DNA from 3 places in the Priestia sp. FSL H7-0729 genome. Region 3 is predicted to be linked to each of the others. Evidence: riboswitches for the same ligand, from Rfam matches in the RefSeq annotation. Region 3 holds a riboswitch; each other region holds the start of a gene.

Region 1 (7,946 bases), on a different contig from region 3:
TGATCCTGCTCGATGTCGGCCATGGCGGTATTGATGGTGGTACGTCAGCCCAAGGCGTTCTGGAAAAAGATATCAACCTGGCCATTAGCCAAAAGGTCTATCTCCTGCTTCGCAGCAAAGGTTATGCCGTTATCATCAATCGACTTGGTGATTATGCACTTAGTGATGAGAACCGCTGGCTGAACAGCCGCTCCCGTCATACCAAGGATCTTGCCCAACGCAAGAGCCTTAGCGAAGAAGTAAGTACAGATATCGTCGTCAGCATCCATGCGAACTGGAGTCCCCGATCGGCTGCACACGGTCCGGTGGTACTGCACCAGAAGGAAGGCAGGAGTTATTTGCTGGCCCAATCCATTCAGAACGCCATGAACCAATTGTTCGGAACGGAGCACGGGGTTGTGTGGGGCAAGCCCTTTTATCTATTGAATTACGTGAAGCAACCTGCCGTCATCGTCGAAACCGGATTTTTGAGCAATGCCGAAGATCGAGCCAGAATGAGTGATCCCGCTGAGCAAAAACGAATCGCAGAGTCTATTGCCAAGGGCATTATTTATTATCTGTCGGTAGTGTAGGTGCAGACTGCCATTGCCACACATCTCGAACCAGATCACCGATTCCTACAAACTCAACCTGCCCCTGCAGACGGGAGACGGATTCACGAATCACTGCGGAGGTGTTCATCCCCGTATGTCCGACATGACCAATGACAACACATATATTCTTGTCGATGGATCGCTGAGCTGCCAGATTCATTTGCTTGCGAATGTGTTGCTTGGAGTTTTGATCATCCAGGAAAATGTCATTACCTACAGGCGGCATATTTTTGGATATGGCAAGTTCCCCCACCACGGAGCGAAAATTCGTACGGCTGTCGACAAAGAAGAGGCCCCGCTCTTTGCATACATCGAGCACAATGGACATGATGCGTTTGTCCGAAGTAATTTTGGAACCCATATGATTGTTCATGCCAATCGCGTAAGGCACATCATCGATTGCTTTCTCCACGCGTGAGCGGACTTCTTCGTCTGTCAGATTGGATGTGATTGCACCCGGGCCCAGCCATTCAGGTCTTCCTTTTTTGGGTTCCATGGGCATGTGCACAATTACATCCATTCCCTTTTCATGTGCAGCTATCGCATCTTTCTTCGTTGTCTGCAAAAAAGGCATAACTGCTACCGTTAGTTTAACTGGCATCGCCAGGATCTCCGCCGTACCCTTCATGTCGTTACCAACATCATCGATAATAATCGCTAACCGTTTGTGATTCGATGTGGATTCTGAAGCGGCCGCTGTTTTCCCTCCTGCCGATATGCCTGCGCAAATGACAATCAACAATGCCATGCAACCTGCAATGAACCGATAGTAGTGCTTTCTCTTTTCCTTCATCATGATTCCCTCCCCGTAAGTTTCTGTGATCTCATTGTTTGATATTGAAGGGAGTAATATGTAAGCCAAAGCCTTCCTTAAAACAACATTCCACCATTGGAGACCTCTATCTTAGCCGAGAATCTACAACATCCCACTCTTCACCTTTCTATTCAGACAGGAACTGTCATTGAACCGTAGAAAAAAGAGATTAATTAGAAGAAATACTGTAATTTGTCAGGTTTTCAGTATAGGAATTATTTAGTAGAATCAACAAATGAAAGAAGTTAGTGTGTTTTATTTCTTTCCTATGATTTGTGGAAGGGGGTTTTGAAAGGGTTTACATAAAATAAATGCAGACTATCAATTCTTCTTATTTGTTACCCTGGTCGCGGTTTCTCTATGTAACCATTTACCATTATCGAGGAGGATGACAGTAATGAAATTCAAATTCAAAAAAACGATCAATGTTTTATTGGCCTGCTTAACAGCTCTGCCCCTCATGTTAAGTCCTACACAAGTTTCGGCGGCAAGTGATGCCAACATTAATTTGTCCTCGGAAAAACAACTGATCAAGGGTTTTGGGGGTATTAACCTTCCTGCCTGGATTGGTGATCTGACGCCCGCTCAGCGTGAAACTGCTTTCGGTAACGACCAGAATCAGTTAGGCTTTTCAATTCTCAGGATCTACGTCGATCCAGATTCTAATAACTGGTATCGTGAAGTTGCCACAGCCAAACGGGCTATTGAAAAGGGGGCTATCGTATTCGCATCCCCTTGGAATCCTCCGAGCAGTATGGTTGAAACATTCAACCGTAACGGGGATACAAATGCCAAACGTCTGAAATACGACAAGTATGCCGCATATGCGCAACATCTGAACGACTTTGTATCCTACATGAAAAATAACGGTGTAGATCTCTATGCCATTTCGGTACAAAATGAACCGGATTATGCTCATGACTGGACCTGGTGGACTCCACAAGAGATCCTTCGATTCATGAAAGAAAATGCTGGTTCCATTCAAGGTACCAAAGTCATGGCACCTGAATCCTTCCAGTACTTAAAGAACATATCTGACCCAATCCTGAATGATCCGCAGGCCCTTGCCAACATGGACATTCTGGGAGCACATACGTACGGAACCCAGATTTCGAATTTTGCCTACCCTCTCTTTAAGCAAAAAGGAGCTGGCAAAGAACTGTGGATGACTGAGGTGTATGTTCCAAACAGTGACAACAATTCAGCAGACCGCTGGCCTGAAGCACTAGAAGTTTCCTATCACATGCACAATGCCATGGTAGAAGGTGATTTCCAAGCCTATGTGTGGTGGTACATCCGCAGACAGTATGGTCCGATGAAAGAAGACGGTACCATAAGCAAACGCGGGTATAATATGGCCCATTTCTCCAAATTTGTACGTCCTGGCTATCTCAGAGTGGATGCAACCAAAAACCCGGATACGAACACATTTGTTTCTGCCTACAAAGGGGATAACAAGGTCGTTGTCGTAGCAATTAACCGTGGAACTTCGGCCACAAGCCAAAAATTCGTTCTGCAAAATGGTAATGCCTCCACGGTGTCCTCATGGGTTACGGACAGCAGTCGCAACCTGGCAAGTGCGGCCTCGCTTAACGTATCCAATGGGGCCTTCACGGCACAGCTCCCGGCTCAGAGCGTAACAACGTTTGTTGCCAACATTACTGGCGGGAATAACGGCGGAAATACAGGTAGTGGCACTACTTATGAAGCCGAGACCGGAACAACTCTTACGGATGCTACCATTGAAACGATCTACCCTGGTTACACTGGCTCCGGGTATGTCAACTTCAATGCAACGACTGGTTCAGCCATTCAATGGAACGCCATTAACAATACGATTACAGGTACCAAAAACGTAAAGATTCGTTATGCGCTGGAAAGCGGAACCCGTAACCTTGACATTTTTGTTAACGGAGCCAAAGTCATCAGCAACGAGTCCTTTCCGGCAACAGGAAGCTGGTCCACTTGGGTTGAAAAAACAATACAGGTCCCCATGAACACGGGAACCAATACCTTGAAAGTTGTAACCACGGGAACCGAAGGACCGAATATTGACAGCATTAATATTACCGCAGCACAATAAAGGTCCGTCAGACTAAAAAGATAATATCAAAAAAAGCAAACAAAAAAGACTCCTTAAGCGTTAGCTTAAGGAGTCTTTTTATTAGATGCGGTCGAGAGGACTCGAACCTCCACGGGGGGTTAGCCCACACGGACCTGAACCGTGCGCGTCTGCCAATTCCGCCACGACCGCATATTGTATCTCACTGACCAATCTCAGCGACAAGAAATAATATATCATGCAGAATCTATCATGTCAATACTGAAAATAATAACATGAAAGCCCGAACCAGACGTCCATGTCGATTCGGGCTTTACCTTTAAATGCTCATTGTTATAAGTTCATTAAAGCGAATGCAACGGATACTACAAATTACAGCTTGGAAGGCCAGTTACCATACCATGCGTAACCGCCTCTTCTTTCTTTATCAATCTCACTTAATTTGTATTTAACTACCCCGTCACGACCAATAAAGATTGGTTTATCCGTTCCGATCTCATAGAAGCGTGCCCAAATCGGTGCCGCTTTGGAGTCAGCGATAATTTTGCTATCTCCATTGGCTCTTTCATACTTGTAACCCGTAATTTTCACCTTGTTAAACCATTCCTCCGCTCCTTTAATGGATGCGGTAATTTTGGCGTTGGCAGGTCTCGTTTTCAGGAATTTAACAATCGTTACACTCTCTCCAGCTGTCAACGATGGTACTTCGTAGATTCTTGCGCTCGCCGGTTTAAGGGAACTGGAATCATGTTGTTGTCCCCACGCTGTCAACTTGCCGCCTGAAACGACTTGTGTATTCAGAATCGCCTCCACACCTTTGGCAACTGAATTTTTACTGCGATTGGCAAGTGTACTGTCGATAAACGAGAAATCACCTTTGCGTGATGCTACTTCATCGAGCATGATCATCACATTAATCATGGCATCGTCATTGTAAGTGATATGTTTGTGATATCCGGAGCTTTGATAGACTTGCGGCCATCCGCCGTTCGAATACTGCATATTGATCAAAAAGTTAATTCCTTTGATTGCAGCTGCGGAGTAACGCGGATCATTCGTCTTCTTAAATTCTTTCGCCAATCTTCTAATTTCTGAGTATGTAGCCTTGTTGTCTATCGTGGACTTCGCCCACTCTCCGCTTGTTTGTTTATAATCTTTTCTCCAACCTCCATCCGGCAGCTGGTTCTTCAAAATATCAGAAATACTCGCTGTGGTTCCCGATGCATCTGCAGCAGATACCGTCGCTACAGGGAAAACTGCCATTCCAACTGTTGAGAACACCATGGTGCATGCCAGGACAAAAGTAACTATTTTCTTCGCTTTCAAATGTAACACTCTCCCATGTTCATTTTAATAAAACCCAAAGTTCTACCTTACCTATAAGCCAGTCCCTACACCTCCTTCATTTGAATGTATAAACCAATAAAATCTATTTTCATCCAATATGTGGTGTGGATAATGAGATAATATGCAAAAAATATATTTTTGTCAATATATGCAACTTAATCAATATAATCTCTTTAATTCTACATAACGGAATAGTTCTTTCAACTCATGACAAACCTATTTATTTATCCAAATTCGTCTTAAACGAATCAATAATGACGTTTTTGTCATGAATGATACCCAAACTTAATCCCTTCTTGCCTAAAAAAACTGTAATTCCGATAACATTGGGGCACTAAGAAGGGTTTTAAATGGGTTTGACAATTACGCATTTATGCAATATAGTTTCAAATAGTTACAAAAACTTAATTATTCATTTGCCGAGTTTCAGATTTGAAAACGGGGGAACCATTTTGGGTGAATTATTCTTATACATAGGAAATATAGGGAACCTTCTACCGAACCCTTAGCTAACTCCGTAGGCATCGAAGGGAGAACATTGATTTTGAAAAAACTGATTATCTCCATTTTTGGAGCGGCTGTACTATTTACATCCGGGGCAACAAGCACAGAGGCAAGCAGTATTAACTCCGTAGTGAACAACATGACAGGTATACCTTACAAGTGGGGTGGCACGACTCTGGCCGGCTTCGATTGTTCCGGGTTTATGAGATATATTTTCAACAAATACAGCATTGAATTGCCACGCACTTCGCAACAGCAAGCCAAAGCAGGTACTCCGGTAGCCAAGAGCAATGTTCGGACAGGTGATCTGGTGTTCTTTAACACAACAGGCAAAGGCATTTCACATACAGGTGTTTATATCGGCGGCGGACAGTTTGCTCACGCCTCCAGCAGTAAAGGTGTAAGCATCACGAAGTTATCGAATCCATACTTCAATGACCGCTACGTGACAGCACGTCGGGTAACTGGACAGTTTATGTATGATAAAATGTTGGGTAAAATGTAGGCAGGATAAAGAAAGAGGAGGTTCCGGATCAATTCGGAACCTCCTCTTTTTGTTTGTCTTCCCTTTTATGAGAACAGTCTTTGACTACCCCATCTGCACTTAATGCAGCGCCTTCTGCACTCGCATCGCGCCCTGAGACAAGGCATGTCCGCCGCCTACAGCTCCGGCCACAGCAACGGTCTCCATAATCTCCTGATCTGTAGCGCCCTTGGCACGGGCTTCTTCTACATGGTAGAAGGTACATACCTCATTGTTGGCGAACAATCCAATGCCGAGCGCAATCAGCTGTTTTGTCTTGGCATCAATCACACCAGGTTGAAAACATTCTCCCGTAAACTCATGATACGACTTGACCACACCTGGCAGCACATCGCTTAATGCTCCAATCTGATCTTTGTAGGCATGAACTTTATCATTCATCAATGTCATGGCTTGTAGCACACCCTCTCGGCTATAGTTACAGATCTTCCTCACTGTACCTATCTTCTCTCCCGAGCGAGACAATTATGCCAAGTAATCATGGTAATTCCAAACATTTAAACGCTCACGGTTCTGCCCTGGTACTAGTTGTTACTCACCAAGTGGGCTCTGGCGCGGTTCGCTGAATAACTGATATCGGTAACCACGATCCAACTTGACGACACGTCGATTCTGACGACGGATAAGTACCTGCTCCCCATCCCAGGCAACAACAATCCCGGTTACATCGTTCGATTCCAGCTCGTCCCGTACTACTCTGACTTTCTCACCTGACAGACGCAGGGCATCCAATTGTGTATCACTAATCATGCGCATGGCTCCTATATTCCAAATTTATTTACAAAAAGAGACCTAAATGAAAAGTCATTTAGGTCTCACGTGACTGTATTGGACTGTCATGTCATTCGAAATTATGTCCCGACTGAAAGTTACCGCTGCGCGTGCTCTTTGCTGTCGTTCTTCTCGAACCAAAAATCAAGCACTTTGGCGGACATCACACGTTCTTCAAGGTACTCCACTTGATGCGGTGTAAATTGTTCTTTCCAAGAGAAGGACAACTCTTCGCATAAGCCTACAATCGTCAGTAATTCTGACCAGGCAACGTAGCGTTTGTACCAGAAAAATTGAGGATGTTCAATCATATAGGGATAAAGGTCATCGAATTCCGTATGTTTACAATCCAGGGCACGTTCAAAATGAACTTTCGATTCCGCCAGCTTATCATTAAAAAATTGTTCTGTTGCCGGTTGGTTCCCCATGGTGTTGCCTCCTCTCCCTAACATAACCCCATTATAAATGAAATCCGCGGTCATGCAAAGGCATAGTTCAAAAAATAGGCCCTATTCCTTTAAAATGTCACATTTCGTTATCGTCAAATTGTACCGTTCCATCGTTCAGAGAACGAATGCGTACCAAGGCTTCCACCGGAATCCCCTGTTCACGAATCGTGCGTGCACCTGCCTGGAAACTTTTCTCGACCACAACGCCGAATCCGACGAGTTCCGCACCGGAACGCTCAATTATTTTGATGACGCCACGAGCGGCATCTCCATTGGCAATAATATCATCAATGAACAAAATACGGTCATTCTCATGAATGAACTCGCGTGATACCATAATGTCCGTTACAATTCCTTTGGTAAAGGAAGGAACACGTTCACAGTAAGCATCAGGATCAGCCAGAAGTGTTTTTTTGCGACGGGCGAATACAAGTGGCACCCCAAGTTCATACGCTGCGGCAAACGCAACCGGAATCCCTGAGGATTCCACCGTGATCACCCGAGTCACTCCACTTTCACGAAAACGGGCAGCGAACTCACGTCCCATCTCCATTGTTAATGCAGGATCAATCTGATGGTTCAGCAGACCATCCAGCTTCAATACTTGATCCGAGATGACTACACCCTCTTGTAAAATTCGTTGTTTCAATAATTCCATGATTTGACCTCCCAAGCCTATCCTATGAGGTAAAAGTATCATATATCTATCTATAAGTTCAAGCGAAATTGCCTCGGCACTGTCCTTGGGACGTATTTCAAGCCATAGCTCATTATCGATTGTCATGACTTTCGTGGGTCAAGCATACCTTGTACCATGGTACCCGCATGTCCAAACTAAACAGGGGCCTGAGAGGGGAAACAC
Region 2 (7,946 bases), on a different contig from region 3:
GCAGGGGCGGGAGATTTTTCCGCAGCTTACGGTGAAAGAAAACTTGTTGCTTGGCCTGGAGACAAGTGCGCCGGGGGTAAAGGTGTTCCCAGAGGATGTGCTGGCGATGTTTCCAGTGCTTGCTACAATGTATGGACGGCAGGGCGGGGATCTGAGTGGTGGGCAGCAGCAACAGTTGGCATTCGCTCGTGCGTTGGCTTCACGTCCCGGGTTGTTATTACTTGATGAGCCGACAGAAGGCATTCAGCCTTCTATCGTGGAGGATATTCGGCAGGTTATTTTGCAGCTCAAGGCAAAGGGAGACCTCTCGGTTCTGTTGGTAGAGCAAAGTATTGATTTCGTGCGAAGTGCCGCAGATTATATCTATATTATGGACAAAGGAACGATCACCTTGCATGGGACACCGCAAGAACTGGATATGTCGCAGTTTGAACATCATCTGTCTGTGTGATTCCTGTTAGCGTGTGGAGTATAAAGAAAGGTTTCAGGAACGCTTGTCCAGAATATTTGAGTATTTCGGGTATAACCGCCGGATGCATTCCGGGCAGATGTCATGGGTAAATTCGGCGTGGGTATGCTTCTCCAGATAACTCTCAACGGAGTTCCAATGTTCCTTTTCGTCCTTGATTTGTTTGCAGACAGCGCAAATAGGCAGGAGTCCGCGCAATGTGCGCACGTCAGACAGGGCCTTTTTTAATTGGCGTTCTGTCTTTTTCTGTTCGGTAATATCCATGTGTGCAATCAGAGCGAGATCGATATCCAAAATTGAATTCGCATGAGACAGAGGGGTGAGTTCCACGCGAAACCACCGCTCTTCGTTGCATGCCGTATACACGCAGATGTCGTATGTATGATTTCGATGAAAAGGTACTCCGCGTTCTTTCAAATTCTGTGCGACAAGTGCCGTGTGTGCGTTCTTGCTTCGTATTGCCCAGGCTTCCGTCAGATGCAGGTAATGTGTATGATTACTGCTCGCTTCCGGGTTGAGTAATGATTGGCCGAGTCCCTGTTGCCATGCGTGGTTACAACTGTGGATAACCCAATGGTGATCAACGATGATGAGTTGGTGACGAATGGACTGGAACGATAGCCTCTCCAGATCGGATGTAACATGTCTCATGGATGGGGCCCTCCTTGGCAGAAATTTTATCTCAGTTCATCTGGAATATCCAAAATGTCAGCAACCAGGTGTCTGAATCGGGTGGCTTTACGCGTGCCGTGAATGAGATTGGATAAACGGTAGGGTGGGATGCCATGCTGTTCGCAAAAGGTCTTCTGGTCCACTTGAAGTTCGGTTAGCCGTCGTTTGATGGCCCATCCGAACGGGGTCACTGGTTTTTTCTTGTTCTTGTTCAAAAGGGTTCACCCCTGGTTAGAATGTAGTATTCAGTCGCCATTTCTTCGTGTAAAATATATAGAAATACGAGCTGTGTATTTTATTATATACGTAAATGCGTCATCTAACAATTAAAAAAGACGGAAAAAAGTGTATTTTTTGATGTTAAATGGCGTAAATACGTTAAATAAACAAATAAAACGACAAAAAACACGACGGCAAGGAGGTTGCCGCGTGTTTTTGTGTTTGTCTGAATGAAGGGGAGAAGGAAGAGGATTAGGCTCTGTAGGCATGAAGTCCAGCTCCAAGCATATGGAAACTGGGGAAAAATGATTTCATGGACATCGAGGTTGGTTGTACCAGTCCATCCGTAGCCGAGGCGCATACGGTATTCCATTCATTCTCCAGATCTGAGGCCAGGCGTACCATCAGATCTTTGGTTATATCGTTGTTCAGGGGAATGACTTTGGAGGCTTCGGTTATGCAGGCATTCATGGCTGAATGCAGGTAACCAAGGACCGCTTCCTCGACCGGGATGTCGAGGTGATGGTTAATCCAGGCGTGAACAGTGGAGAGGCAGCCAACCGAATCATATTTGGCGAAGATCTGTTCGAGCTGGCTGAAATCAATCCAGGGGTGCAGAGCGCGTGCCAGTCTGATCAATCGTTTTCCCATGGCGGCAGCTTGTTCTCTGAGATCTCCAGGAGTTCGCTGAACGTGGACCAGTTTATCGATCAGAGCTATCCGCCATGTATCCTTGTGATCTGCTGCGGTATAGATGCCTTTGATGGCCATGCCTTCAAGACGAACAATGCTGGGATGCAACTGACAACGCATGAATGATTCGAGATCTTCAGCATTACGAATGGTACCCTCCCTGATATGGATATCCATGCCGAAGGAATGGGTAAACCCTCCAACCTGAATAGAGGAATCAAGCAGTTTGACATAATCGAGCAGCTTATTCCCACGGTTCACAATCATTCGCCTCCTGTGTTCGTTAAATGTCATGTTAAATGACATTTATATTCCTTTTTGTTAACTTTATGTTTGGAAATCCGAATTATATGATAGTTATCATCCCATAAATGTCCGCTTTTTGTCAATAGTATCTGTTGAATTTAATGAATAGATTCTGATATTTAATATTTGTGTTATTTTATATAACCTATTGTGTTATTTGTGTGGCGAAGTGCAGGGAGGACTATATATAAGGAAGGACTACATATTAATGAATCAACAAGATCGGCTCTAGCCGGAAAAGAGGGGATCAAATCTAAGGATATGCAGTTCATGGATAAACATGACGAGAATATGCGTTTTTTGAGGAAAATGCCTGGCTGAAAAAGAAGGTTTAAAAAATACTTTACTTTTATTTCTGAACCCGGTATAATCAATTCTGTTGCCGATTATTTACGACATGCGGTCGTGGTGGAATGGCAGACACGCTATCTTGAGGGGGTAGTGGGCGTATGCCCGTGGAGGTTCGAGTCCTCTCGACCGCATCATATGAACGATGAAGAAGAAGCTTTCCTTTAATGGAGAGCTTCTTTTTTTGTGTCTTTTCGAACAGTCGGGTATCCAGGGGTGAGAAAAAAGGCCATCCATTCCCGGGGGTAATGGTGCTCTACCTTCCGGCACGGGTGGCCAATGTACTATTTTTGCAGCAAATTCTTGATATCTTCTTCAATCTTGTCAGGTGTTGTTTTCGGAGCATAACGCTTAATTACCTGTCCGTTCTGATCCACAAGGAATTTGGTGAAATTCCATTTGATTGCTTTGGAGCCAAGCAGGCCTGGTGCTTCTTTGCTAAGGTGCTGGAAGAGAGGGTGAGCGCTTGAGCCATTCACATCAATTTTCTCAAACATCGGGAAGCTTACGCCATAATTCATCTGACAGAACTCGGCGATATCGTCGGAAGAACCTTTTTCCTGTGCAAATTGGTTGCTTGGAAAACCAAGGACTTCAAACGGGGCATCTTGGAACTTGTCTTGCAGTTCTTGCAGACCTTTGAACTGAGGGGTAAGTCCGCATGAGCTTGCGGTATTTACAATCAGTAACACTTTATCACGGTAGTCGGACATTTCAACTTCTTGGCCCCGAAGGGTATTGACTTTGTAATCGTAAACTGTCATCTAATCGCCTCCATGATATCATCTGATATCTCTTATTATATTGGATGCAATTAAATAATGCAAAATTAATATGGTGTTAAAAGAACCAAAACGGGCAAGTTGTGCAGAATACGTGAATGAAATGCGAAGTGACTTTCGTCAGAGTGAGAATTAGATAGCCTTGAAGAGATGGATAGAGTATAACCATGTTGTAAGCGTTATTATGGATCGGTATTGGCGAAAATCTGTCGATTCGGTGATCTGTACGGACTTTACACCGTCATGGTACGGGTGTATGATTCATAACGTAATTTCAATTTAAACTAAATTGTACCTGAAAAACGAAACAAACGATAATATCGCTCGATCTGATCTTAAGATATACGAACGATGTTTTAATCGCTGAGTTTCCATTCAGTCATGAGTGGGAAACGGGGGAACCAACAGAATGCGCTGTCCAGGACAGTAGGCATTCATGGGGTGAATTTTCCGGTGACAGCCGGAAATAGGGCGACTCTCGCGCCCGAATCCGTCAGCTAACCTCGTAAGCGTTAAAGGGAGAGGCAACAAGCCGTACGCTGGTTCATGGTGTTTTCGCCATGGATTCTTTAAGAAGCGTTCGGGAGGCCTTGGTCCCCCACGCTTCTTTTTTGTTGTCTTTTCACGCCAAGGGAGGAACGAATGATGGATACTGAGATGATCTTAGTGACTGCTCCAAATGAAGCAGGACGCAAATTTATCAAATTGCTGATGTACAAAAAAATGCCGTTTGCCGTTCTAACCAACAGTGCAGGGGAAGAGCGCAGACTCCGTAGAATCGGGGTAGAGCATGTCATTCGCATGAATACGGCTGCAGCTCAAAAATGGTTTTTGCCGCAGGGCAGCGTGGGCAACGTGTTTATTTTTGAGAACAGCCTGAACCTGACTTGCCGTTATTTACAGATCTGCCGTTCATGGACATCGAAATCCCTGTGCGTCATTACGGAACAGAGTCATCCAAAGGGCATCTATCGGGGCATGGGCGCAGACCGGATTGTATATTCACTCAATGGGGAAGTCGGCTTTCTCCTCAATGGTTAATGCCATAGCTTGTGATTGCTCAGGTGTAAGGTGCCTGTTATAATTGAATGTATCGATAAACGGAAATTTGAGGAGACTCATGCAAGATGGTGAGTCTTCTTTTTTATGCTTACAAGGAGGAATTGGCGTGCCGGATGTAGGTGGATTAAAGTGGTTGTTTTTTGATGTTGGAGATACGCTGGTGGATGAATGGGAGCCGGTTGATGATATTATCGGACAGTTCGTCCGCGAAGCCTGTGCTTTGGGGTATCCGGTAAAGATTGAGGCGGTACGCGAACTGTTCGCGAACTGTTACCAAAGTTATGAGCAATGGCCTATGAGAGTGGCGATTAGCACATTCGTTGACGACGAGGGACACCAGAAACAGATTCAGGACAAGCTGAAGTTTCAAAAAGATCTTGAACGTCCTTTTCCTTCAGCGGATTCCGTTCTCCAGCAGTTGTCACGGTATTATCGCATTGGCATTATTGCCAATCAGAGTCCCGGAACGGAAGAGAGACTGGAGAGTTACGGACTGCGGAAGTATGTTGATGTTCTGGCCTGCTCGGCTGAAGAAGGGGTGTCCAAGCCAGATCCGGAGTTATACGCGGTGGCCCTGAAACAGGCAGGATGTACGCCAGAGGAAGCCGTCATGGTCGGGGATCGGATCGATAACGATATTATACCTGCTCGGAAGCTGGGCATGCGTACGATTCGAATTATGCAAGGTTACGGAAGATTCCAGCCAGACCGATCGGAGGACGAACGTGCGGATTGGACTGTTGATTCATTGGATCAACTCCTGCCGTTACTGGTGCCGAATCAGGATTAGGTGATTATTAATAAAAGAAGGCTGATCAATCTGGTATCGAATACCGGAGTTGATCAGCCTTTTTAGTATTTTATCAATAAGAACGTGATTAGAATAACCGGATCGTTTGAATGATCAGATAGATATTCAGCACCACGATAATCGAGGCAATGACCCATGAAATGATGTTGAGCCACAATTTGTTGGCGAATGCCCCCATGCTTTTTTTGTCACTCGTGAACATCACCAGGGGAATTACCGCAAAAGGCAATTGAAGCGACAGCACAACCTGGCTCAAAATGAGCAGTTCTTCTGTGCCGTGTTCTCCTGCAATCGCTGTGACAATTACCGCCGGGATGATGGCGATCAGACGTGTGACCAGTCGGCGCAGCCAAGCTGGAATTCGAATGTTCAGGAAGCCTTCCATCACAATCTGTCCAGCGAGTGTCCCTGTAAGGGTAGAATTCTGACCTGATGCTAACAACGCCACACCGAACAGGATACTTGCAACCGTTGTACCCAATAGAGGTGTCAGCAGATGGTAGGCATCTGCGATCTCGGCAACCTGTGTCATGCCGGCACTATGGAATACAGCAGCGGATACAATCAGGATGGCCGCATTGATGAACAAGGCGAGTGTCAGCGCGATTGTAGAGTCCATGGTCGAATAACGAATCGCTTCTTTTTTGCCCTGTGGTGTCTGTTCGATCTGACGCGTCTGCACAATGGAAGAATGCAGATACAGATTATGCGGCATCACGGTTGCTCCTATAATACCAATGGCAATATAGAGCATGGCAGGGTTCTGCAGGATCTCCACATTTGGGACAAAACCATGGAGAACACCGCCCATATCCGGTTTTGCCAGGAACAGGTCAATCCCGAAGCAGAGGGCAATGGTCGCCATCAGCACAATAACGAGAGTTTCCAGGGCGCGGAAGCCTTTATTTTGCAGCACCAGAATCAGAAGTACATCAACTGCGGTGATGATAACACCGTACAACATGGGGATGTTGAATAACAGCTTTAACGCGATGGCAGAACCGATGACCTCAGCCAGATCGGTAGCTGCAATGGCAAGTTCGCACAGGATCCATAACATCATGACAACAGGCATGCTGAAGCGTTCACGACAGGCTTGAGCCAGATCCCGTCCAGTGACGATGCCGAGTTTTCCAGCCAACGATTGAAGTACAACGGCCATCAGGTTCGAGAGCAGGATGACGGATAACAAGGTATACCCGAACTGCGAGCCGCCTGCGATATCTGTTGCCCAGTTGCCGGGGTCCATGTAACCTACGGCAACGAGGTATCCTGGGCCAACGAAGGCGAGAAATTTTTTCCACCATGCAGCATTCTGCGGAACTTTCATGGAGCTATGCGCTTCTCCAAGGGAAGGGGCCATGCCTGCAGTAGACAATGATTCTCTTGAAGGAGCGTTGAACGGATTTTTTTTACTCATACGATAATCACCTGACTTTGGAATATTGATGCGGGACAAACCGCGCATGATATATCTAAATTTTTATGTTTATTGTTACATTGTACTCCTTCAATAATTTTTGTCTAGTGCAACTTTTATGTATTAACACAAAATTTCGGTTCTAATTCGTAAAAGCCCCTTCGTATATTACCCAACCTCAGGAAAAATACAGCCATGGTGTTAAAATGCATGAAAATAATAAAGTTGTAAAAGCTGATAAAGATACAACTTGCGTTTCAAAATGAGCCAGAAGTTTAAATTGAAAGCAAGGCAGTTAAAAACTATATGGATAAGGGAGAGATTCTAAATGGAAGCTTTATATACAGCAGTAGCGACAGTTAAAGGTGGACGTACAGGTTCGGTGACTTCTTCGGATGGCGTGCTCAAACATGATCTGAAAATGCCCAAAGAGCTTGGTGGTTCCGGTGGTGAAGGTACCAACCCTGAACAGCTCTTCGCCGCTGGATATGGAGCATGTTATGAAAGTGCACTTGCCAATGTAGCACGTAAAGCAGGTGTAAAATTGGAGAATGTGGTCGTTACAAGTAACGTATCCATTGGTAAAGACCCTGCGGATGACGGTTTCCAATTATCTGTTCGTCTGGACGTGAGTATGCCTGGTGTCGATCACAGTCAAGCAGAAGATCTGGCGCGCAAGGCACATGATTTCTGTCCGTATTCCAAAGCGACACGTGGTAACATTGATGTTGTATTGAACGTAGTCTAAGATTCGACTCCCGCAAGTAAAGGGGAACATATAGAGCAGGGGTATTTCTGATACCTGATGTTCGATTACAAAGCCCTGCTGGCAATCGGCAGGGTTTTGTGTTGATTATAATCTAAGGACATGATGCAGGAGATCAGATGCCGGATCGCGTACTATTTTACATAATTGCACTCCCACTTCATGCTACACATTCCATAAAGGGGGAACGAAGATGAGTATTGAAGAGATGATCGAGCGCCGATTTGTATGCACGAAATGCAGGGGCACGGATTGTAACATTAAGGAAGTTTCCATGTCAGGAGCTGGCCTGAGCAAGATGTTTGATATACAACATAACCACTACCTGTTCGTGGCTTGTGCTTCCTGCGGCTATGTTGAAGTATTTGATCCGGATGTTTTGAAAGGTAAAAAACAAG
Region 3 (7,946 bases):
CCCATTCAACGCTTTGTTGATTTCCGTTTGAGCTTTTGCTGCATTGTAGCGGGCTACCAGTGTTTCGCGTTTGTTCTTCATTTGAGTCAATTGCTTACGCATCTCGTCCAGCTTGCCACGCAGGTTATCTGCTGAAGCCTTGTTTTGATCATAGCTGGTTTTGTACTCAGCCATCTTCTCTTCAGCTGCTTTTTTCTCTTCCAAAGCCCTGCGGGCCAGATCCAGGTTTTGAGCACGTGCCGCCGTATGCGCCTGCTCTTCACGTTTTTTCACCAGAGCTTCCTGCTCTTCGAATAGCTGCTTGAATTTCTTCTCAATGGCGATCTGTTGAGCTACTGCTTTCTCCGCATCTTCCAGGTCCTCTTGCATGTCACGGATATATTGGTCCGTCATCTTAATTGGGTCTTCTGCTTTGTCAATAATGGCGTTGATGTTAGACATGGTTAGATCACGCAAACGTTTGAAAATGGACATTATGTTATTCCTCCTAGTCGATATTACATCGTATATAAACATACATACGCAACAATCTACAACTCGTTTCAATTTTAGCAAATAAAATAAAAACTTGCGATTGCTCTTTATATAAGGAAGTTCGTTTATCTTCTCAGGAAGATCTTTTATCTTTGCTCAGTTGATCCTCCATCAGCCTCTCTGCAGTCTGCACGATTTCATCAATCTGCATCCGCGTGATGGAATCAAAATGGATACCCATGATTACCGTGACTGTTACTTTCAACTGTAGAGCCGCCTTTCGGGCTAGCCGCTCACACAACTCTTGCTCCTTATGACCCGGAATATGTACCGTCGTCCCGCTGACGCGCTCATGGTCTACATAGAACGTAGCTACAGCACCAATATGTGCCTTTCCTCCGGTAACGAGAAAAACCTTATCTTCACCTGCTTCAATCACCTGTAAACGTATGGATTTCAAATCATATGTACTCATATCCTATCCACCTATCCTTTTCTATATGTTATATATGGAGGAATTATGGCCATCATGGGATAAATAGACAATGAAACTTCTCACACTACGCATATTTTATGGAGAGCCCGGGCATACCAAGAAGAACGTCATTTTGGAAAAGGAGGCTGTTATTATGCGTATACGCCTCATCATGCTGATGGTTATCGTTATTTTTCTCGGAGGATATCATGCTCCGGTTTCATCGCGGGATTCTTCAAGCCCGCCAAGTGAATCGGTATCCGGTTCAGGTTCTGGGGAAGAAGAACAACTGACATTGGGACAGTTACGTCAAAAATATGCCGATACGTTCAAAACCAATGGTCCTTCAACGAAGAAGGTTGCACTGACTTTTGACGATGTGCCTGATCCACGCTTTACTCCACAGGTACTCGATGTATTGAAGAAATACGATGTTAGAGCTACATTCTTCATCGTAGGTAGTCGAGCTGAGAAACATCCCGATCTGGTGAAACGCATCGTTAAGGAAGGGCATATGGTTGGTAATCACAGCTACAATCATCCGGAATTCAGTAAGCTGTCGATGAATGCCTTTCGCAAACAGATTTTACATACCGGGGATATTATTCGACGGCTGGCGGGATATACGCCCAAGATGATTCGCCCGCCTTATGGAGACATTAATGAGGAGCAGCTGCGATGGGCTGCCAGACAACATTATAGCATTGTGAACTGGAACGTAGACTCACTGGACTGGAAAGGCCTTTCTAAGGAGCAGGTGAGAGATAACATCCTGTCTGCTGTCAAACCTGGCTCCATCGTTCTGCAACATGCAGGAGGCGGTGTAGGATCTAATCTAAACGGAACGATTGAGGCTTTGCCAGAAATTATTGAGGAACTGCGTAATCGGGGATATGAACTGGTCACCTTGGACGAAATGCTGGGATTGCCAAAGGCCAAAGATTAGGATACCGTGAACCGTAACTGAACAAGATTACAAATGTTAAAGGGTGCCTGTTCAACCGCAAATTTAGCGATTGGCAGACACCCTGTTTGAATTCATTTTAGATGTAATTTACGCTCTACTTCAGAATGTACAGCTCGATATCCTGAAAACCAAACGTGCTTACAGACTGCTTGCTACCCGGGATGAAGATATCAATCCGGTGACCCTTGATTGCACCGCCCACATCACGTGCTGTGGCTACAAAAGCCTGTTTTGGCAATCCTGGATGGCTGTGACCCGTTACCAGTACTTTAGTTCCAAGTGGAATCACACTTGGATCAACTGCAATCGTGCCCAGTTCAAGATCATTCCCGAAATAATCGACAGCACCCCATCCTCCATTTTCAGACGGATCTGCAGAGTATGCCGTTGCTTTCACATTCACAGCTTTGCTGTAATCGAATGTTTTACCCCAGGCTTGAACCACTTTGTTGTCTGTGTTCACGTCCAAGCTTGCAGCGGTAACCGTTTTGGCTTGGGTCTTGCTCTCCGTCGCTGCGGCAGCTACATTGTTTGCCTTACCAGGGATCGTAATTTTCAAACCACCATAGATGTTGTAAGGCGAGATGTCGTTGTTTGCTTTAACTAACGTGTTGATTGCTACTCCGTATTGTTTCGATAAGGTGTAGAAGGTATCCCCCTCTTTGGCCACATGAACTGAATCGGCGTGAGCCGGAACGGCTTGAATGAGCATTGCTGTTGTCATTAATGCTACTGCTGTTTTGGCTATACGTTTCTTGTTAATCATGGTCTTCCTCCCTCATTATGCCTGCGAAGTTAGTTGTCGGATTCGGATGAGGAGCCCACCCTATAGGTTCATCATTACATTTGAAACGATATGTACCCCTAATTCACCCCAAGCAGTGTGCTGTAGATCTTCCCCCTGCACAATCTGCATCGTTACATCCCCCGCACTCCCTGTCCGGAAGTTTCGGCAGAGTTCAATATATCACAATTTTGTAACCTGAACTTGTAGTAATTCTTACCAAATAGTTTTAACATGTGCAAACAGGTGTAAGAATACTGAATACTCTAAAACTGTTGAGCGAGATGTCCCCTATATATTTGGTAACAGAATAGTTACTTTTTCGAATCCTGGATGTTATTATTACACAAATAAAATAGCGTCACCGACTCGAAGTCAGTAACGCTATGTAATCATTATAATTAGAGTACTTTCGCAAGAAAATCACGTGTACGTGAATTTTTGGGTGCTCCAAACACCTCATCAGGTGTTCCCTCTTCCACAATTACCCCGCCATCCATGAACAGGATACGGTCTCCCACTTCACGTGCAAAACCCATCTCATGTGTCACGATGACCATGGTCATACCGCCTTCTGCAAGACGTTTCATGACATCCAGTACCTCACCGACCATCTCAGGGTCCAGTGCCGATGTGGGCTCGTCAAACAGCATCACATGCGGTTGCATAGCCAATGCCCTAGCAATGGCGATCCGTTGCTTCTGTCCACCGGACAGCTGATTCGGGAATGTATCTTTTTTATCGTACAAGCCCACAGTTTTAAGCAGATCAGCAGCAATTTTCTCCGCTTCCTGAGTGGATTGTTTCTTCACTTTAATTGGAGCAATTGTAATGTTTTGCTCTACCGTTTTGTGTGGGAACAGGTTGAAATGCTGAAACACCATGCCCATTTTCTCACGAGTTGCGTTGATGTTGTGCTTCGGATCGGTGATTGACACGCCTTCAAAATCAATCTCACCCGAGGTAGGCTGTTCCAGCAGATTCAGACAACGCAAGAATGTACTTTTTCCTGAACCGGAAGGGCCAATGACCACGACAACCTCACCTTTGCCAATCGTCACGTTAATGCCCTTAAGCACATCGTTATTTCCATAAGATTTGTGTAATTGTCTAACGTCTATCACTTGCACTCAACTTCCTTTCCAGTCGTCCCAGCAGCTTGGACAAAATGAACGTCATTACAAAGTAGATGGCTGCTGCAATCAAAAATGGACTCAAGCCTTGGTACGTAATGTTTTTGACTACACTTGCCTGATACATAATGTCCACCATACCGATAACGGAGATAATGGAGGATTCTTTGATGATGGTTATGAATTCATTACCAATTGCCGGCAATACAGCTTTGAAGGCTTGCGGTAAAATAATATAACGCATTGCTGCTCCTCTGCCCATCCCCAAGGAACGGGCTGCTTCCAGCTGACCACGATCCACACCTTGAATACCTGCACGGAAAATCTCTGCCAGATAAGCACCACTATTGATTGAAAGTGTAATGATACCTGCCTGAAGTGCAGTGAAGTTAATGCCAAAGCTCAGGGAAAAACCGTAGTAAATAATCATCAGCTGTACCAGCATCGGTGTACCACGGATCACTTCAACATAAGCCGTACCGATCCAGCGCAAGATTGCAGCGTCATGCAAACGGAACAAACAGATGATCAATCCAATAATTACCCCGAAGATAACCCCAAGTGCAGACAACAGAAGTGTGTATCCTACACCTGTAGCATAGAAACTTTTATATTCCCAGAATACTTGGAAAATATTTTGTGATTTGTTCGCTTTATCCGCCATCAAGAGGCTGGCGTCCGTCACCATCTGATTGATTTTATCTTCACTTTTCAGTCGCTCTAGTGTTCCATTTACTGCAGCTAGCAGCTCGGTATTACCTTTACGAATCCCGATTGCTGCTTCTGCTTGCTCTTCGTCCGGAACAGCAGCAGCAAGTCCAATGATATCGTCTAGATAACCTGCAGCAACGGTATCTTCAACGATTGCCGCGTCAATGCGTTTTGTTTGCAGTTGAAGCACAATATCCGAGATTTTATCCAGCGCAGTAAGTTTCGCTCCTGGAATACTCTGTCCGATCGTTTCCTGAATCGAGCCTTTCTGAACGCCAATCTTCGCATTTTCAAGTTCTGCCATGGTTGGATATTTGTCTTTATCCACATTGCGAACCATAATCACTTGTTTTGATTTATAATAGGTGTCGGAAAAATCGATACTTTTCTTCCGCTCATCCGTCGGAGTCATACCTGAAATTACCAGATCAACACGCCCGCTCTGCAATGCAGGCAGAAGACCGTCGAAGCCCATATCCTCAATCACAAGCTCAGCGCCAAGATCTTTGGCAATCTCTTTGGCGATCTCAATATCAAAACCAACGATCTCATCTTTGCCATTAATTACTTTATGGAATTCATAGGGTGCAAAATCGGCACTTGTACCGAGCACCAGCTTTTTACTGCTTGAATTATCTGTAGATCCACTTGCAAGCGCCACAGGAACGGCAGTCGTCAGCAGAACGACAAAGGTCAACAGCATCATGGTGTAACGACTTATCAATTTCAACCTTGTTCTCTCCCCTTACAATACGTTGTATGCTTCTCATGTTGATGACTGAGTCATTATAAAGTACAATGCATGATTATGCAATGCATTTTAACATTACAAATCTTGACTTGTTTCTGAAAAAATAAAGCAAACATGATATAATCAATGAATTATTTTCATTTTTGCATAAGGAGTTTACTAATGACATCTAACAAATCACAAATTCTGACGGTTATTGATCAATATGCTTCCCGTTTTAAAGCCATTTCATCATATATCGGTGCCAACCCTGAACTGGGAAATGAAGAGTATCTCGCTTCTGCCCGTTTGAAAGAAGAACTGGTCTACCACGGTTTCACTGTAGAGGCTCCTATTCTTGGACTGGAGACTGCTTTTATTGGGACTTATACCGCTGTCAAACCCGGTCCTACCATTGCACTATTGTGTGAATATGACGCCTTGCCGGAGATCGGTCACGCTTGTGGTCACCATCTGATCTGCATGATGAGTCTAGGAGCTGCCGTTGGGCTGAAAGCCATTCTGGATGAAGTAGGTGGAACGATTAAAGTGTTTGGTACACCCGCAGAAGAGACACGTGGTGCCAAAGTTCCGATGGCGGAAGCAGGCTTGTTCGATGACTGTGATGTTGCCCTTATGGCGCATCCTTACTATGCCTACGAAAAATCAGGCAGCTCGCTGGCGATTGACGCTGTACAATTTGAATTTCATGGCCGATCTTCACATGCTGCTGCAAGTCCGCACGAAGGCATTAATGCTCTTGATGCCGTCATTCAAACGTTCAACGGAATCAATGCATTCCGGCAACAAGTGAAAAGCACCGTTCGGATTCATGGTGTGATTAATAACGGAGGTCAGGCAGCAAACATCATTCCTGACTATGCTTCTGCACAATTTTATGTACGTGCAGCAACCCGTAAAGAACTGAATATCCTCACAGAACGTGTGATTCAGATCGCTGAAGGCTCTTCTCTGCAGACAGGTTGCAAGCTGGTGACATCCAACTATGAAACATCCTATGACGAAATGGTCACCAATGAAGCATTTTCAGCTGCGTTTAGTCAAAATCTGATCGAACTCGGCATCCCGCAGGAAGAGATTGTGAGTGGTAACGATCATGGCTCCATGGACATCGGTAACGTTTCCCTAAAATGTCCTGCAATCCACCCGTACATCCGTGTTGTGGATGAGGTTCATACCCTGCACTCCGTAGCCTTCCGTGATCTTGCACTCCAGGAGCGCGCGCTGGATGGCATGATTCTGGGAGCAAAAGCACTTGCTACAACAGCCTATGACGTACTCAATCAGCCAGAGCTGCTTCATACCATCCGAACGGAGTTCGAGCAAGCTATTCGCTAAGAATCTAATTAACATGTTATATAGGCACCTTAAACAGACTTGAATTCCAAGCTGTTCAGGGTGCCTTTTCTTAATTAGCTGTACGTATATTCAGCAAGAATCTGGAAATGCTGTGAAAGAAACCTTTGAAAATGATGAAAATAGTACATTTTATTACAGTAAATGTGGTTCATTTGCTGGCTAACTTGGTTATTTATAACTATAAGTGCGTGTTCTAAAGACCATTTTTCATAACTTATCCTATTCAGGAGGTGCTGTCATGCTGCTAGAAGCCATGTATCATGTTCCTCGTGACAAGTGGGCTTATGCCTATAATTCGTCCACCATACATCTGCGCGTACGAACCAAACGTAATGATGTGCAATACGTGACTGCACTGACCGGAGATAAGTACAATTGGAACGGAACGTATAAGGAAATACAACTGGAGAAGGCTGCTGCGGATAACATGTTTGATTATTGGGAGGTTGCCGTCAAGCCACAATTCAAACGTCTCACCTACATATTTCGGATAACTGCAGGTTCGGAAGATGTTTTTCTTGCCGATAACGGAATTCATTATGAGCCCCCCTATCCAACCGGAGGATATTATGAGTTCTCCTATATACATGAAATTGATGTGTTTAAGGTACCCGAGTGGGCCAAAGAAGCCGTCTTTTATCAGATCATGACTGAGCGCTTTGCCAATGGTGATCCCAAGCTGAATCCACAAGAAACCCATGACTGGGGTGGCAAACCGGAGTTGGACAATTATTTCGGTGGTGATCTGCAGGGTGTGCTGGATCATTTGCATGACTTGACTGAACTTGGCGTGAACGCCATTTACTTTACCCCGCTATTCCAAGCCAATTCCTACCACAAATACGACACTATAGACTATAAAAAAGTCGACCCTCATTTCGGTACTAATGCCCTGCTCAAACAATTGACAGAAGAATGCCATCGCCTGGGTATCCGGGTCATGCTTGACGCTGTGTTTAACCATTGCAGTGAAGACTTCCCTCCTTTTCAAGACGTTCTCCAGAATGGAAAAAACTCAAAGTATGCCGATTGGTTCCACATCAATGAATATCCGGTTCAGATCAGGGACAGTATCCCTACCTACGATACATTTGGTTTCTATGGCAACATGCCCAAGTTCAATACAGCCAACCCGGAGGTTAAAGCATATCTACTTGATGTAGCAGAGTACTGGATTAAGGAAATCAAGCTGGATGGCTGGCGTCTGGATGTAGCCAATGAAGTGGATAACCATTTCTGGCGTGATTTTCGCAAGGTTGTTAAGGCAGCAAATCCGGAAGCTTATATTGTTG

Evidence for each region. Region 3 has a riboswitch for cyclic di-AMP ahead of MHH93_RS01130 (3D domain-containing protein). Riboswitches for the same ligand answer to the same signal wherever they lie in the genome.
Region 1: linked by a shared signal. The riboswitch ahead of MHH93_RS18620 (C40 family peptidase) and the one ahead of MHH93_RS01130 (3D domain-containing protein) in region 3 are both predicted to bind cyclic di-AMP.
Region 2: linked by a shared signal. The riboswitch ahead of MHH93_RS06705 (HAD family hydrolase) and the one ahead of MHH93_RS01130 (3D domain-containing protein) in region 3 are both predicted to bind cyclic di-AMP.

The regions. Positions count from the first base shown of each region.
Region 1 covers NZ_JBBOTQ010000008.1:133,201-141,146, forward strand. The annotation lists gene MHH93_RS18595 (N-acetylmuramoyl-L-alanine amidase family protein) at 1-572, shown strand, start outside; gene MHH93_RS18600 (divergent polysaccharide deacetylase family protein) at 547-1,389, opposite strand; gene xynC (glucuronoarabinoxylan endo-1,4-beta-xylanase XynC) at 1,805-3,490, shown strand; tRNA gene MHH93_RS18610 (tRNA-Leu) at 3,577-3,661, opposite strand; gene pelA (pectate lyase) at 3,842-4,795, opposite strand; cyclic di-AMP (ydaO/yuaA leader) riboswitch at 5,224-5,355, shown strand; gene MHH93_RS18620 (C40 family peptidase) at 5,361-5,825, shown strand; gene MHH93_RS18625 (carboxymuconolactone decarboxylase family protein) at 5,925-6,254, opposite strand; gene MHH93_RS18630 (hypothetical protein) at 6,396-6,614, opposite strand; gene MHH93_RS18635 (hypothetical protein) at 6,734-7,063, opposite strand; gene MHH93_RS18640 (xanthine phosphoribosyltransferase) at 7,161-7,742, opposite strand.
Region 2 covers NZ_JBBOTQ010000002.1:92,679-100,624, forward strand. The annotation lists gene urtE (urea ABC transporter ATP-binding subunit UrtE) at 1-451, shown strand, start outside; gene MHH93_RS06680 (nitrogen regulation protein NR(II)) at 485-1,120, opposite strand; gene MHH93_RS06685 (XRE family transcriptional regulator) at 1,147-1,356, opposite strand; gene MHH93_RS06690 (urease accessory protein UreF) at 1,613-2,314, opposite strand; tRNA gene MHH93_RS06695 (tRNA-Leu) at 2,759-2,841, shown strand; gene MHH93_RS06700 (glutathione peroxidase) at 2,992-3,471, opposite strand; cyclic di-AMP (ydaO/yuaA leader) riboswitch at 3,841-4,016, shown strand; gene MHH93_RS06705 (HAD family hydrolase) at 4,132-4,530, shown strand; gene MHH93_RS06710 (HAD family hydrolase) at 4,658-5,341, shown strand; gene MHH93_RS06715 (Nramp family divalent metal transporter) at 5,430-6,725, opposite strand; gene MHH93_RS06720 (organic hydroperoxide resistance protein) at 7,111-7,530, shown strand; gene MHH93_RS06725 (zinc ribbon domain-containing protein) at 7,742-7,946, shown strand, end outside.
Region 3 covers NZ_JBBOTQ010000001.1:249,747-257,692, reverse strand. The annotation lists gene MHH93_RS01145 (PspA/IM30 family protein) at 1-474, opposite strand, end outside; gene lpdD (prenylated flavin chaperone LpdD) at 608-949, opposite strand; gene MHH93_RS01135 (polysaccharide deacetylase family protein) at 1,104-1,895, shown strand; gene MHH93_RS01130 (3D domain-containing protein) at 2,011-2,682, opposite strand; cyclic di-AMP (ydaO/yuaA leader) riboswitch at 2,685-2,881, opposite strand; gene MHH93_RS01125 (amino acid ABC transporter ATP-binding protein) at 3,102-3,824, opposite strand; gene MHH93_RS01120 (ABC transporter substrate-binding protein/permease) at 3,811-5,274, opposite strand; gene MHH93_RS01115 (M20 family metallopeptidase) at 5,458-6,633, shown strand; gene MHH93_RS01110 (alpha-glycosidase) at 6,893-7,946, shown strand, end outside.